One region of the Paraburkholderia sp. 35.1 genome, then DNA from elsewhere that is predicted to be linked to it. Evidence: riboswitches for the same ligand, from Rfam matches in the RefSeq annotation. Region 1 holds a riboswitch; each other region holds the start of a gene.
What was found. Region 1 has a riboswitch for cobalamin ahead of cobA (uroporphyrinogen-III C-methyltransferase). Riboswitches for the same ligand answer to the same signal wherever they lie in the genome.
Positions count from the first base shown of each region.

Region 2: it holds a riboswitch for cobalamin, as region 1 does, so the genes downstream of both, OKW27_RS32665 (TonB-dependent receptor domain-containing protein) here and cobA (uroporphyrinogen-III C-methyltransferase) in region 1, are expected to answer to the same signal.
Region 3: it holds a riboswitch for cobalamin, as region 1 does, so the genes downstream of both, OKW27_RS06985 (CbtB domain-containing protein) here and cobA (uroporphyrinogen-III C-methyltransferase) in region 1, are expected to answer to the same signal.

Region 1 covers NZ_JBNDMJ010000002.1:1,963,542-1,968,278, reverse strand. The annotation lists gene OKW27_RS14990 (cobyrinate a,c-diamide synthase) at 1-579, opposite strand, end outside; gene cobO (cob(I)yrinic acid a,c-diamide adenosyltransferase) at 583-1,185, opposite strand; gene OKW27_RS14980 (cobalamin biosynthesis protein) at 1,182-1,616, opposite strand; partial or broken gene cobA (uroporphyrinogen-III C-methyltransferase) at 1,692-2,429, opposite strand; cobalamin riboswitch at 2,625-2,884, opposite strand; cobalamin riboswitch at 2,965-3,242, shown strand; gene cobW (cobalamin biosynthesis protein CobW) at 3,445-4,536, shown strand; gene cobN (cobaltochelatase subunit CobN) at 4,551-4,737, shown strand, end outside.
Region 2 covers NZ_JBNDMJ010000003.1:2,706,996-2,711,732, reverse strand. The annotation lists gene OKW27_RS32670 (FecCD family ABC transporter permease) at 1-735, opposite strand, end outside; gene OKW27_RS32665 (TonB-dependent receptor domain-containing protein) at 775-2,721, opposite strand; cobalamin riboswitch at 2,812-3,076, opposite strand; gene OKW27_RS32660 (ATPase) at 3,297-3,656, shown strand; gene OKW27_RS32655 (cell division protein ZapA) at 3,653-3,967, shown strand; RNA gene ssrS (6S RNA) at 4,034-4,215, shown strand; gene OKW27_RS32645 (EVE domain-containing protein) at 4,357-4,737, shown strand, end outside.
Region 3 covers NZ_JBNDMJ010000002.1:243,565-248,301, forward strand. The annotation lists rRNA gene OKW27_RS06975 (16S ribosomal RNA) at 1-1,314, opposite strand, end outside; gene OKW27_RS06980 (CbtA family protein) at 1,915-2,655, opposite strand; gene OKW27_RS06985 (CbtB domain-containing protein) at 2,667-2,888, opposite strand; cobalamin riboswitch at 2,929-3,074, opposite strand; gene OKW27_RS06990 (histidine phosphatase family protein) at 3,155-3,775, shown strand; gene OKW27_RS06995 (hypothetical protein) at 3,803-4,243, opposite strand; gene OKW27_RS07000 (ATPase domain-containing protein) at 4,441-4,737, shown strand, end outside.

The DNA of each region.
Region 1 (4,737 bases):
CATCTGCGCGTGCCGAGCCGAGCCGACGCGATTCGCGAGCACGCCGTGGAACGGCAGTTGCGGTCTGAAGCGCGCAAGGCCGAACGCGACCGCGCCGAAGGTCTGCGCCATCGCCTGCGCGGAAATCACCGCGAGCACCGGCACGCCGAACGTGGTCGCCAGATCGGCGCTGCTCGGCGTGCCGTCGAACAGGCCCATCACGCCTTCGATCAGGATCAGATCGGCTTCTTGCGCCGCCCGCGCGAGCAGGTTGCGGCATGCGCTTTCGCCGACCATCCACAGATCGAGCGACAGCACCGGCGCGCCGCTCGCGCGCGCGAGGATCATCGGATCGAGAAAATCCGGCCCGGTCTTGAACACGCGCACGCGACGTCCGAGCCGCCGGTGATAGCGCGCGAGACCGGCAGTGATCGTGGTTTTGCCTTGTCCCGACGCGGGCGCGCTGATGAACAGCGCGGGGCACGCCCCGAAGGAAGTCCCCTGGGGGGACGCCCCGAAGGAAGTCCCCTGGGGGGACGCCCCGAAGGAAGTCCCCTTGGGGGGCGCCCCGGACGAAGCCCCGTTGGGAAACGCCGACATCGCTCAGAACTCCACGCCGCGCTGCGCCTTCACACCTTGCTCGCGATACGGATGCTTGATCGCGCGCATTTCGGTGACGAGGTCGGCAGCTTCGATCAGCGCGTCCGGCGCATGGCGTCCGGTCACGACGACATGCAACATCTGCGCACGCGCGTTGATCACCGCGAGCACTTCGTCGAGCGGCAGGTATTCGTACTTCAGCACGGTGTTCAGCTCGTCGAGGATCACCATCTGGTAGTCGCCGCTTTCGATCATCCGCCGCGCTTCGTTCCAGCCTTTGCGCGCTGTCGCCATGTCGGCCTCGCGGTTCTGCGTGTTCCACGTGTAGCCGTCGCCCATCGTGACGAAATCGCATTGCGCGATCGCGCCGAGGAAATCGCGCTCCGACGTATGCAGCGCGCCCTTGATGAACTGCACGACGCCGAGCCGCATGCCGTGGCCGAGCACCCGCACGGCCATGCCGAACGCGGCCGTGCTCTTGCCCTTGCCGGTGCCGGTGTTGACGATCAGCAGGCCTTTTTCGACGGTCGCGCCGGCCTGCTTCTTTTCGTGGCCTTCGCGGCGGCGTTCGGTCATGCGTTGATGCGATTCCGGATCGGTTTTCATCGAGGGTCCTGGTTTTGAGAGGCGGGATGGGATGGGGGCGCGTCGCTAAGGGCAGCGTCGTTCGCCGCTGCGATCGCCACCGTGATGCCGGCGTGCGCGGTCTTGCGTACGATCAGACGCGCGTTTTGCGCGGTTGTGGTGGAGTCCGGCGCCGTTGCCGCCAGCAGCGCGCACGGCTCGCACACACCATCGACGCCGAGATGCGCGTGTGCCGCCGCCGACGGCGACGCGACCGGTACCGCGGCGATCTGCTCGCGGCTGAACAGTTGCAGCGGCAGCTGATGACGTGAGCAGAATTCGAGCAGACCGGCTTCGTTGGCTTTGGTGTCGATCGTCGCGATCGCGCGGATCTGCTCGAAGGCATTCGATCCGAGCGCTGCGCGGACGGCGGCTTCGATCTCAGCGGCTTTGCTGTGCAAGCGGCAACCGATGCCGACGCTCAGCGTTTTGATCGCGCGTGCGAGTCCGTGTCGTGTCGCGCTCGCTGCCAGTTCGTGAGCAACGCCGGCGTCGCGTTTGGCCGCATCACGCGCCAGTGCGAGCGACGCCACAGCGCCGATCACGACGATCGCCGGCGAGCCGAGCCCCGCGCGCGCCACCGCCTCGGCGAACTCGCGAAGCGGCGCGAGCACATGACGCTGCTCAGGCCGCGTCGCCGACTCGATCGCCGCGCACGGCGTGTCGGCGGACATGCCGGCAGCGAGCAATGCGCGGGCGATCTCGCCGAGCCGGCGCATGCCCATGTAGATCACCAGCGTCATGCGCGTCGCGGCGAGCGCGGCCCAGTCCGGTTCGCCACTGCCGGCGCCGTGGCCGGTGACGAACACGACGCCCTGCGCGTGATCACGATGCGTGACCGCGATACCGAGCGCCGCGGGCGCCGCGATGCCGGCCGTGATGCCGTTGATCACGTCGACTTCGATACCCGCGGCCTGTAGCGCCTGCAACTCTTCGCCGCCGCGGCCGAACACGAACGGATCACCGCCCTTGAGCCGCGCGACGCTGCGCCCCGCGCGCAGATGCCCGAGCATTTGCGCGACGATGTCGGCTTGCGGCGTCGACGGATGGCCGCCGCGTTTGCCGACGTACAGGACTTGCGCGTCGGTGCGCGCGAACTGCAGCACGTCGGGATTCACCAGATCGTCGACGAGCACGACATCGGCCTGCGCGAGCGCACGGGTGGCCTTCAGCGTGATCAGTTCGACGTCGCCGGGACCGGCGCCGATCAGCCAGGCGCGCGTCATCGCGGCGTGCATGGCGCGCGCCATGCGGTGATGGAAGAAGAGACGCGGCGTGCGACAGCGCGCGCGGCGGTGAATATAGTGGTCATGCGCAACTGCGAATCCGGGCACGCGCGATGCCGCGCTGCTACGCCTTCACATCCGTTCCCCGCGGATTCCGGCGGCCGGCGGCGCCGCGTGACGCACGGATGCAATGCGGCACCGCCTCCGCGTCTGGCCGGTATCCGGGCTGGCGGCCTCATGCGCTTCGCCTTCCCGTCCCGGTTTGTGGATTCGCGGGACAGTGGCATCAAAAAACGCATGCGCGGCACGTCGGAATCGAAGGCGAATCGAATCGCGCGCCGCAGGTCGCTTACCGTTGCGGGGACAGCACAGGTTGAACGCGCGAGGCGCTGCCTGTTTCCCGTTTAACTGCACACGCGAGCGCATGTGCGGGCACCAAACGCGCGCATACGATAGCACATGGCGCCTTGCCGGATAAGCCTCGGCGGCGCTTTCCGGCTCGGTGCGTTGCTTGACTGCGCAAGGCCGCGGGCCTACACTCGCACGCACTTTGGGTGCTCGCGTGCGCGCTCGTGCGCATGCAGTTAAACGGGAAACAGGGAGCCACCTGCTCTGGAGCGGCTAACCTGTGCTGTCCCCGCAACGGTAAGCGAAAAGCGGTTCCGGCTTGATAGCCGGGCACCGCAGTGCCGGCTTCGATGTCCTCGCGCAAGCTCGCGTGGACATTTCACCACTGGACGAGAAACCACTCGGCCGGGAAGGGGAAGCGGCGCTTTCGCCAGCCCGGATACCGGCCCAACGAAGCAGAACGACCGCCGCGGGGATGCGGCGGCGCGTTCATGACCTCAGTTCCGCTTTCTGTATTTCCGTTGTCGCGGCAATGCCGTCGTTCGTCCCCGTGTCTGGTAATCGCCGGTACTGCTGCGCGTGCTTCATTCGCTCCATTCGCCAGCCGACGCGGACCCACGCGCGGACTTTCCGGCATACCGATCAACGCCAAGGGATGGACCTCACGATGCAAACTCAATTGCGCAAGATCCCCGTCACGATCGTCACGGGCTTTCTCGGCAGCGGCAAAACCACGCTGCTGCGGCACATTCTTCAGCATGCGGGCGGCAAGCGCATCGCGGTGATCGTCAACGAGTTCGGCGAGCTCGGCATCGACGGCGAAATCCTCAGGGGCTGCGGCATCGGTTGCGATGAAAACGGCGTCGAGACTGAAGGACAATTGTATGAACTCGCGAACGGTTGTTTGTGCTGCACCGTGCAGGAAGAATTTTTCCCGGTGATGGAAAAGCTCGCGGAGCGCCGCGACGAACTCGATCACGTGCTGATCGAAACGTCGGGGCTCGCCTTGCCGAAGCCGCTTGTGCAGGCGTTCAACTGGCCGCAGATCCGCAACGGCTTCACGGTCGACGCGGTGGTGACGGTGGTGGACGGCCCGGCCGCCGCGAGCGGCCAGTTCGCCGATAACCCGCTCGCCGTCGATGCGCAGCGCAAGGCCGATCCGAATCTCGATCACGAGTCGCCGCTGCATGAGCTGTTCGAAGACCAGTTGTCGGCGGCCGACCTGGTGATTCTGAACAAGACCGATCTGATCGACGACGCGCGGCAGCACGAGGTCGAAGCCGCGATCCGCGCGGAGATTGCGCCGCAGGTGAAGATCGTGCGCGCGCAGCAGGGGCGGCTCGACCTGCATACGCTGCTGGGCCTCGAAGCGGCGTCGGAAGAGACGATCCACCTGCGTCATGACCACCACGGTTCCGCCGACGACCCCGATCATCACCACGATGAATTCGATTCGGTCGTCGTGCAGGCATCGGTACCGTCGCGCGACGCGGCGCTCGCCGCCTTGCAGGCGCTCGTCGAAACCCACACGATTTACCGTGTCAAAGGCTTCGCGGCACTGCAGGGCGCGGCTATGCGTCTCGTGATCCAGGGCGTGGGCCGGCGCTTCGAGAGCTACTTCGACCGGCGCTGGCAAGCGGGTGAAAATGGCGACGGCGCGTTGAGCCGCTTCGTGCTGATCGGCGCAGACCTCGACCAACACGCGCTGCAACAGGCGTTCGACGCGGCGCTCGGCGCGACGTCGAACGCGACGGCATAAACGGGCGCACCAGCATGCATCTGCTGCGCACGACGCCGGGCGGCTTCGTCGACGATACGCAGGGCGTGATCCGCATCGATCAGCAGCCCGCCGAGATCGTCGTGCTCAGTTCCGCCGACACCACGCTGTCGCTGCTCGCGAGCGTAGTGCCGCGTCTCGGCGACGGCTTTCCGAGCGTGCGGCTCGCGAACGTCACGTATC
Region 2 (4,737 bases), on a different contig from region 1:
GCCGCGCAGCAACACGTTCAGACGCGGCGCGGCCGGCACGATCGCGAGCAGCACGAGCGCGAGCGCCATCAGCGCGGTCCACGGCAGCGCGCCGCCGTTGAGGTCGCCGGTGAGCCAGAACAGCATGCCGCGCAGACGGCTGTCGGGCGCGAGATTGAGCAGCAGCGTGATCAGCGCGCCCCACCCGGCCGCGATCACCGCGCCGGTCAATAGCAAACGGGGCGACGTGTCCTGCGGCTCGCCGCGCCATAGCTCGCGACGCGCGAGGCCGAGCACCAGCAGGATCGACACGAACGCACCCGCGAATGCGCTCGCATCGACGAGCCACCATGCGCCGCCCGCAATCATCGCAACGAGCGCGAACGTCGCCGCGCCGCCCGACACGCCGAGCACGTATGGCTCGGCCAGCGGATTGCGCAGCAGCACCTGCAGCAGCGCGCCGGCGAGCGCGAGCAACGCGCCGCACGCGAAGCCCGCGAGCGCGCGCGGCAAACGCAACGTACGCACGATTTCGCCGGCGAGATCGTCGCTGCCCGTGCCGCCGAACGTGTGCGTCGGCACGAGCGCCGCAAGCACGCGCGACGGCGCGAGCGGCACGCTGCCAAGCACCAGCGAGGCGCCGAGCACCGCGATGGCGGCGAACGCGAGGCCGAGCCAGATCGCGGCCGCGCGTTTCGCGTTCATCGGGCGCGGCGTCGCCATCGCGGCACGCAGCGAAGCGGACGCGCGACTCATCCGCGTGCGCTCACGCATGCGGCCACCCCGGCGCGCGCGTCACTGCTGCTGCCAGCCGAGCGTGAGATACGCACCGCGTCGCGGCGAGTTATACGAGTAGGCCGTTTCATAATCCTTGTTGAACAGATTGTCGATTTGCGCACTGACGTACCAAGCTTTGGTGACGTTGTAGCGCGCCGACAGATTCACGATGCCATAACCGCCGAGGTTGCCGGTGCTATCGGTGCGCGGACCGCTGACGATCCACTCGCCGCCAACCCGCCAGCCACCGATGCTGCGGTTCACCGCGAACGACCCGAACCGACGCGCGCGCCGCACGAGGTCGGTACCGTTGTCGAGATCGACCGGGTTCTGCAGCGTCACCGTTGCGCGCACGTCGGTCTTGCCGACATGACCGCTCCACGATCCCTCGAGTCCCTGCACCTTCGCACGGCCGACGTTCTCCGCGAGGTAGATGCCGGGGATCGTCTGCACGTAGTCGATCAGATTCGTATAGCGCGTCTGGAATGCGTTCAGTCGCATCACGCCGAGCGCATCGGTCGCGTACTGCAAACCGGCTTCGACCGAATGACTGCGCTCGGGTTGGATCGACGGGTTGCCGCTGATCGGATAGTACAGATCGTCGAAGCTCGGCGCGCGGAACGCATCCGAATAGCTTGCGGTTACCTTCCAGCGCGACGTGATGTCGAATCCGTAGCCGAGATAGTAACTGTTCGCCCCACCGAAATCGGAGTACTGGTCGCGTCGCACGTTGGCCTGAATCTGGTTGCGGCCGAAGCGCGCGCTGTAGCCCGCGAAGACCGAATCGACGCGACGGTCGGGCGCGGCGAACGTGTCGGAGTCGAGCGTCTGGTCGAGATGCTCGTAGCCGAGTTGCAGCTTCTGGTTCGCGGCGAGCGCGAAATCGTTCTGCCACGTGTACTGGCGATTGTCGGTATCGAAGCGGCCGTTGTAGATGCCATTGGTGTTCGACACGCTGCGGTCGTCGCCCTCGGCGAGCGTGACGTGGGTGGTCCACCAGTCGGTCAGCTTGCCGTTCGCGAATACCGACACCTGACGCACCTTGCTATAGAGATTGTTCAGATCGGTGGGCTCGCCGTACGCATTGTCGTAGCTGTTGTCGTTGTTCGACTGGAAGTAGCTGACGCCCGCGTCCCACCTGTCGGTGAACTTGTGACGCAGCGACGCGCTGATGCTCTCGTTCAGATTGCCGTTTGCGTTCGGATTCGCGTTCGGCGCCTCGAGCGGATCGAGCGACGAAAAGCCGTCGTCCTTCGTGCGCGCGAGCGAAATATTGAAAGTCGTGCGGCCGTCCTGATCGAGCGCGCCGTTCACGCCGGCTGTTTGCGTCTGCGTGCGATAGCTGCCGTAGCCGACCGAAAAATTGAAACGCGGCGGATGATCGCCGCCGTCTTTCGTGAACACCTGCACGACGCCACCGATCGCGCCCGAGCCATACAACGCCGACACGTTGCCGTTCACCACTTCGACGTGATCGACCTGATCGAGCGGAATCTGTGCGAGTTGAGCTGAGCCGAGACTCACCGAATCGACGCGCACGCCGTCGATCAGCAGCAGCGATTGCGTTGACGATGCGCCGCGCAGAAAGAGGCTCGCGGTCGAACCGGGGCCACCCGTGCGCGAGATTTGCGCGCCTGGCGCGAGTTGCAACAGGCCGGGCAGATCGGTCGCGGTCGTGTCGGCGATGTCTTGCTGATCGAACTGCGTGGTCTGCGGAATCGCATCACGCAACGCTTGCGGTCCGCGTTGCGCGGTCACGACGATCGGCGACAGCACGTTGCCCGATGCATCGGCGGAGGCGGCATTGGCAGCGATTGCAGCGTTTGCGGCGGTAGCATCCGTGGCGGACGATGAAGACGAATACGGCGTCGCGGACGCGGATGCAGGCTCGGCGCTTTGCGCATGCACGACGAGCGGCAGGCTCGCGAACGCGAGCAGCGTTGCGCGGGCGATGGGGGACAGCATGGGATGACATTCCTGTGGATAGCGTGCGCGGCCTGCTTCCCCGCAGGCCGACGCGTCACGAGGCGTCCCCTTGTTCAACGTTTTCGCGGGGGACGTCCCTCTTTTCTGGCCGGTATCCGGGCTACGACACATCGATCCCGCCTTCCCACGCGTGACGCGCAGTGGCACACTCGCACGTTGAACTTCCAACCTTGCGACCAGGACCGACCTGCATGAGCACATCACATGCGGTCGCTTACCGTTGCGGGGGCAGCGCAGGTTCGCGCATCCGGTTTTGGCACCGCGCGCGTCCTGCTTCCCGTTTAACTGCGCGCGCCGAGAAGCGCGCGCGGGCACCAGAGTGCGGGAAGTTTACGAGCGGCCTCGCGGGGCGTCAAGAAAGGTCAACCGGAGCGCAATCGGTTCTGTTGAATGCAGGTTATTGTCCGATGGATTACCGGTTTTTTACCTTATGGTCGACGACACGACACGCAACGAACCTGCACGTAGCGATGCTGTTACGTCTCGAAACGAGACAATTGTCGGAACCTGTAATATTCCGCGCTAAAATGCGATGTCTTTAGAGGACGCAGCACATGCTCACCGAACTCGAATCACTCTCCCAGAACATCGGCAAGCTGATTGCGATCAGCCAGCGCCACAACGAAGCGCGGCTCGCGCTCGAAGAGCAGCTCGCGCAAACGCGTGCCGAAGTGCAAGCCACGCATGCGGAACTCGCGCAATTGCGCGAAGAGCGCGACGCACTGCAGGCGGAACGCGACGCGCTGTCCGCCAAGATCGACGACGCTCAGGTGCGCCTGAATGCCATTCTCGAAAAATTGCCGCGCGCACGCGCGAGCAGCGAACCGGATAACCAGCTCGATCTGCTCGAGTCCGCCCAGCCCGGACACGAGGAAGCGGAAAGCGACGTGAGCCGACACGGAGAAAGCGCATGACCACCAAGCAGATCGAAGTATCGATTCTCGAAGTACCCTATCGTCTCGCCTGCTCGCCGGAAACGGAAGGCGCGCTGCTCGAGGCGGTCGCGCGCGTCGACGCCGAGATGAAGAAAATCCGCAGCGGCAGCAACGTGCGCGGCACCGATCGCATCGCGGTGATGGCTGCGCTGTCGCTGGCATCGGAACTGCTTAAGCTGCAAAGCAGCGTGCGACACGGAGAAGCATTTCCCGCTGAAGAAATCCGGCGTACAATGCAGCAAATGAACGAACAGCTAGGTACTGTGATCGAGCAGTACAGCTTGCAGTAAGCAGTAGTGGGCCGGTTTCGAATCGGTCACGTGTTGAACGGTTTGGGTTGTAGCTTCATCGGTTTAGCTTCCCTGCCTGGTTCGCCAAGGTCATACATTCCTTGAACCAATGCCATGTGCACGGTTGCGGAAATTTGTAGCACGGGTGTGCGCGTCACTCAGTCTGATGTACCCGAAGTGTTGCTAACTGCGACCAATTCTGAACCCTCGGTTCAGGATGCCGGCCTAGCGGCTAAGGCGGGGACCTTATCTGGAACGGCATCGGACTTCGGTTCGATGCCGTTTTTCTTTGGTCGTCGTTTTTTCGTTTGAGCGCCTTTTTCAGGGGCTTTTCCGTACGCGCCTGCTGTTGTTGCGCTTCGTTCAATCTCACACGCTCACTCCGATTCATGCGCTACTGGCTGATGAAGTCCGAACCGGACGAAGCAAGCATCGACGACCTCGCCAACGCACCTCATCGCACCTTGCCGTGGACCGGCGTACGCAACTATCAGGCGCGCAACTTCATGCGCGACGTGATGCAGGTCGGCGACGGCGTGCTCTTCTATCATTCGAGCTGTCCGGAGCCCGGCATCGCGGGCATCGCGGAGGTCTCGTCGAGCGCGTATCCGGACCCTACGCAGTTCGATAAAAAGAGTCCGTACTACGACGCGAAATCGTCGCCGGAAACGCCGCGCTGGATGCTCGTCGACGTCGTGTTCAAGAAGAAAATCGGGCTGATTCCGCTTGCCGCGCTGCGCGAGCATGCCGAATTGCAGGACATGCGCGTG
Region 3 (4,737 bases), 1.7 Mb from region 1:
CGAGTTGCAGAGTGCGATCCGGACTACGATCGGTTTTCTGGGATTGGCTCCACCTCGCGGCTTGGCAACCCTCTGTTCCGACCATTGTATGACGTGTGAAGCCCTACCCATAAGGGCCATGAGGACTTGACGTCATCCCCACCTTCCTCCGGTTTGTCACCGGCAGTCTCCCTGGAGTGCTCTTGCGTAGCAACTAGGGACAAGGGTTGCGCTCGTTGCGGGACTTAACCCAACATCTCACGACACGAGCTGACGACAGCCATGCAGCACCTGTGTTATGGCTCCCTTTCGGGCACTCCCGCCTCTCGGCAGGATTCCATACATGTCAAGGGTAGGTAAGGTTTTTCGCGTTGCATCGAATTAATCCACATCATCCACCGCTTGTGCGGGTCCCCGTCAATTCCTTTGAGTTTTAATCTTGCGACCGTACTCCCCAGGCGGTCAACTTCACGCGTTAGCTACGTTACCAAGCCAATGAAGGCCCGACAACCAGTTGACATCGTTTAGGGCGTGGACTACCAGGGTATCTAATCCTGTTTGCTCCCCACGCTTTCGTGCATGAGCGTCAGTATTGGCCCAGGGGGCTGCCTTCGCCATCGGTGTTCCTCCACATCTCTACGCATTTCACTGCTACACGTGGAATTCCACCCCCCTCTGCCATACTCCAGCGCTGCAGTCACCAATGCAGTTCCCAGGTTAAGCCCGGGGATTTCACATCGGTCTTACAGCACCGCCTGCGCACGCTTTACGCCCAGTAATTCCGATTAACGCTCGCACCCTACGTATTACCGCGGCTGCTGGCACGTAGTTAGCCGGTGCTTATTCTTCCGGTACCGTCATCCCTCACGGATATTAGCCACAAGGTTTTCTTTCCGGACAAAAGTGCTTTACAACCCGAAGGCCTTCTTCACACACGCGGCATTGCTGGATCAGGCTTGCGCCCATTGTCCAAAATTCCCCACTGCTGCCTCCCGTAGGAGTCTGGGCCGTGTCTCAGTCCCAGTGTGGCTGGTCGTCCTCTCAGACCAGCTACAGATCGTCGGCTTGGTAGGCCTTTACCCCACCAACTACCTAATCTGCCATCGGCCGCCCCTTGAGCGCGAGGTCCCGAAAGATCCCCCGCTTTCCTCTCCCGAGCGTATGCGGTATTAATCCGGCTTTCGCCGGGCTATCCCCCACTCCAGGACACGTTCCGATGTATTACTCACCCGTTCGCCACTCGCCACCAGACCGAAGTCCGTGCTGCCGTTCGACTTGCATGTGTAAGGCATGCCGCCAGCGTTCAATCTGAGCCAGGATCAAACTCTTCAGTTCAAACCTGTTACTGTGTTCGGGCTCTCTCGAACCCGGTCGCTCACTCAACGTACTGACGATGATTGATCCGTCTTTCGACAGACAAACCTTCCTCTAATACTGTGTGAGGCTTCTGATACTTCTGCCTGACAGCAGACTCCGGAGAATCCGCCGCCGCATTCCGCATCAAGCGCCCACACTTATCGACTGTTAGTTTTTAAAGATCGGTCCGCCAAACCCGCCGCGCCTGAACCACCACTACCCGGCACTGCTTCGTTTGCGTCGCTGCGTCTGCAGCAGAGAAACGAGATTATGGAGAGCGGTCGACAACACGTCAATACCCTTCTCACAATTTATTTTAAAAAGTTGAAGAGCTTAAAAATTGAGCAGTGCCGCGTGCAACCTGAATTAGTTAGGCTTCCAATTGAATTCTCCGGAGCGCCGCGGCGAAAGGGAGAGATGAGTGGAGTTGCGAAAAGCCGTTAAGCAGCTTTTCCACAGAAAATGTTCGCAAGGCTGTGGATAACCACTCCACAACTGCGCCAAGTACTTGATGCAAAACCATTCTCGCGCGTTGCGCGCGAGAATGGCCGCTTGCGCGGCCGCGTGTCACCGTCACCATCAGGCGGACTTCATCGTCACCCGCGCATTCGTACGCATAAAAGCGCTGCGCTCGACCATCGCGCCAAACAGCAGCCCGATCGTCGTCCACATGACCACCTGCATGCCGATCGCCGCGACGCGGAACTTCCACAGCAGCACAGCCGGGAACGCGGCCGGCACTTCATTGATGACCGGCATCGACAGTTGCACGGCCGCGATGACCACGACGAACACGAGCCCCGCGACGATCGAACCGTTCCACGCACCCAGCTTCGCCGCCGCGCGACGCCGCACCTTCAGCGAAAACACCATCGTCGCGAGCGAAATCGCGATCATCAGAAAGAACAGGCCCGTGCGCGTGCCGATCGTCTCCGGATCACCGACCGACGGCGGATTGGCCGGATACTTGATATTCGGCACGATCACGAGCGTGATGAACGCGCCAAGCGCGAGCCACGCGGACAGCGCGCGCACGCTCAACGTCCCCGCGCGTCCATACGCATACGCAAACACCAGCGAGAACAGGCCGCCAAATGCCGCGCCATACGTGACCACGCCAGTCAGCAGGCCGAGGCCAGCCTGCGTCTGACGGCTCACGATTTCGGGCTCGGGCGCCTCGCCGCGCGCGGCGGCCGCTTTTTCTTCGAATGAAATGGCCTGATCGACCTGTGGTTCGCCGACGATTCGCGCGAACGCGAACGTGAGCGAGCCCGCGACGATGCCCGCGAGCATCCCGCGCACCAACAATTTACCTACCATGTCGAACTCCGTTAGTGGCAGGGAAAGCCGAGCAGATGGCGGCCGTCGTGCACGAACTCATGCATGTACATGCCGGGCACGAGCGACGTCGCGCCCTGTTCCGCACCAACGAAGTAAAGCGCGAGCAACAGCAGCAAGCCGCCGAACACGACCCATGGCAGCAGTTCGCGTAAAGGAATGGGAGTGGGCTGGGCTGCCGGTTGCGCGGCGCGATCAAGAACAGCTTCGGTCATGATGGACATCTCCTGGGGTGACGCGCCCCGAAAGTCGATTGCAGAGGAATGGTGCGAAGCTCGGGTCTGGCTTTCGGCTCTTGTGGATTGCAATGCCGATTACAGTGGCGCGACCGCGCCGGGCTCTCACCGGCTTCCGTGCTTCGCAGTGTCAGTATTCTACGCGCTAAACTGCGGCTTCCGTGACGGCGAGGGCTACCTCGCAACGCGCGCCGCGAGGCGATGAAACCACGCAGGCAAGTACGAATGAGGCGCCAACGCAAAGAATGGATACGCGACTATTACTGGTGAGCCACGCGGCAACGGCCGCGCAGCGCGCGGGCCGCTTCCCTGACGACGATCCGCTCGACGCGCGCGGTCGCGCCGAAGCCGTAGCGGCGCGACCGCGTCTCGCGCTTCCCGCCCACGGCGCGGTGTTCACCAGCCCCGCCGCCAGCGCGCGCGAAACGGCCGCCGCGCTCGGTCTGAGCGCCACGCCTGCCGACGCATTGGTGGATATCGACTATGGCAAATGGCGCGGCCAGCGCCTCGCGGCCATTGCCGACGCAACGCCCCGCGAACTCGCCGCCTGGACACGCGAGCCCGACACCGCGCCGCCCGGCGGCGAATCGTTCGGTCAACTCGTGCAGCGGGTTGGAGAGTGGCTCGACGCGCAGCAGGCAGACGTGCGTTCATGCAATGCCGTCAACGAAGCAAGCTTCGCGGCCTCTGCGCAAGGTCGAACCATCGTCGCCATCACCCACGCGACTCTACTGCGAGCGGCAATCGTGCACGCCCTCGGCGCATCGCCAACCGTGTTCTGTCGCATCGAGATCGCGCCGCTGTCGGTCGTCGAATTACGCCACTCGCGACGCGGCTGGTCGTGGCGCCCGGCCGCCACCGCCTGAACGCCAGCGCCTGAACGGCACCGCCGCTTACCTGCCCGACACCACGAGCCGCAACCGGTTGGACCCCTCGGGCGTCAGCGTGATTTCGGTGCGTCGATCCTTCGCGCCGAGATAAAAGTGCTGACGTCCCGGCGAATTCTGATCGTGCGTTGCATCGGGCAGGCACGACGCGACATCTGCCGCGACCGCTTCCAATGCATCCGCGTTCGAGCCCGCCGCCTGATGCGGCGTCCACGTGCACTGGAAACTTCGATGCGCGGCCGAACATTGCGCGTCATCGCCATAAGGTTGCGCAACGCCTTTGCCGTCGTCGGGTGTCAGCGAGGCGAAGCCGTCCGGCGCCGCGGCCACGATCCGTTTGAGCGCACCGCAAGGTCTGGGGCTATCGTCGGCGGATGCACTGACCGGCAGCAGCGCAACGAGCGATGCCGCGGTAAGCGCGATAGCCGAAAGTCGATAGGTTTTCATGGTGTGCGTGAAGCTTCCAAAGTGCTGCTGAAGAAAAACTCGCAGCGAGCCACCTTTAATAGCACGCTTCATGCCCATGCGCGCGAGGCCCGAGCACGCAGGCAATGCACGACGGCACACAAATTGCATAGCGCCATACCGGCCGCGACATCGCGCCCGTTTCGATCAAAGCCACTGCCGCCGTCATTTCAACCATCATGTCGACCACTACCGCCGCCCCTACCCCCGCCCGCATATCGTCGGGCATCGAAGGCATCGACGACATCCTCGGCGGTGGTCTTACGCCGAACCGCATGTACCTCGTGGAGGGTGTGCCAGGCACGGGTAAGACCACCCTCGCGTTGCAATTCTTACTCGAGGGCCTGCACGAAGGGCAGACCGGCCTTTATATCGCGCTGTCCGAAACCCGTGCTGAACTGCTCGCGATCGGCGCGAGCCATGGCTGGGATCTGAGCCGTTTCACGATACTGGAGCAACTGCCCGAAGAAGGGCTC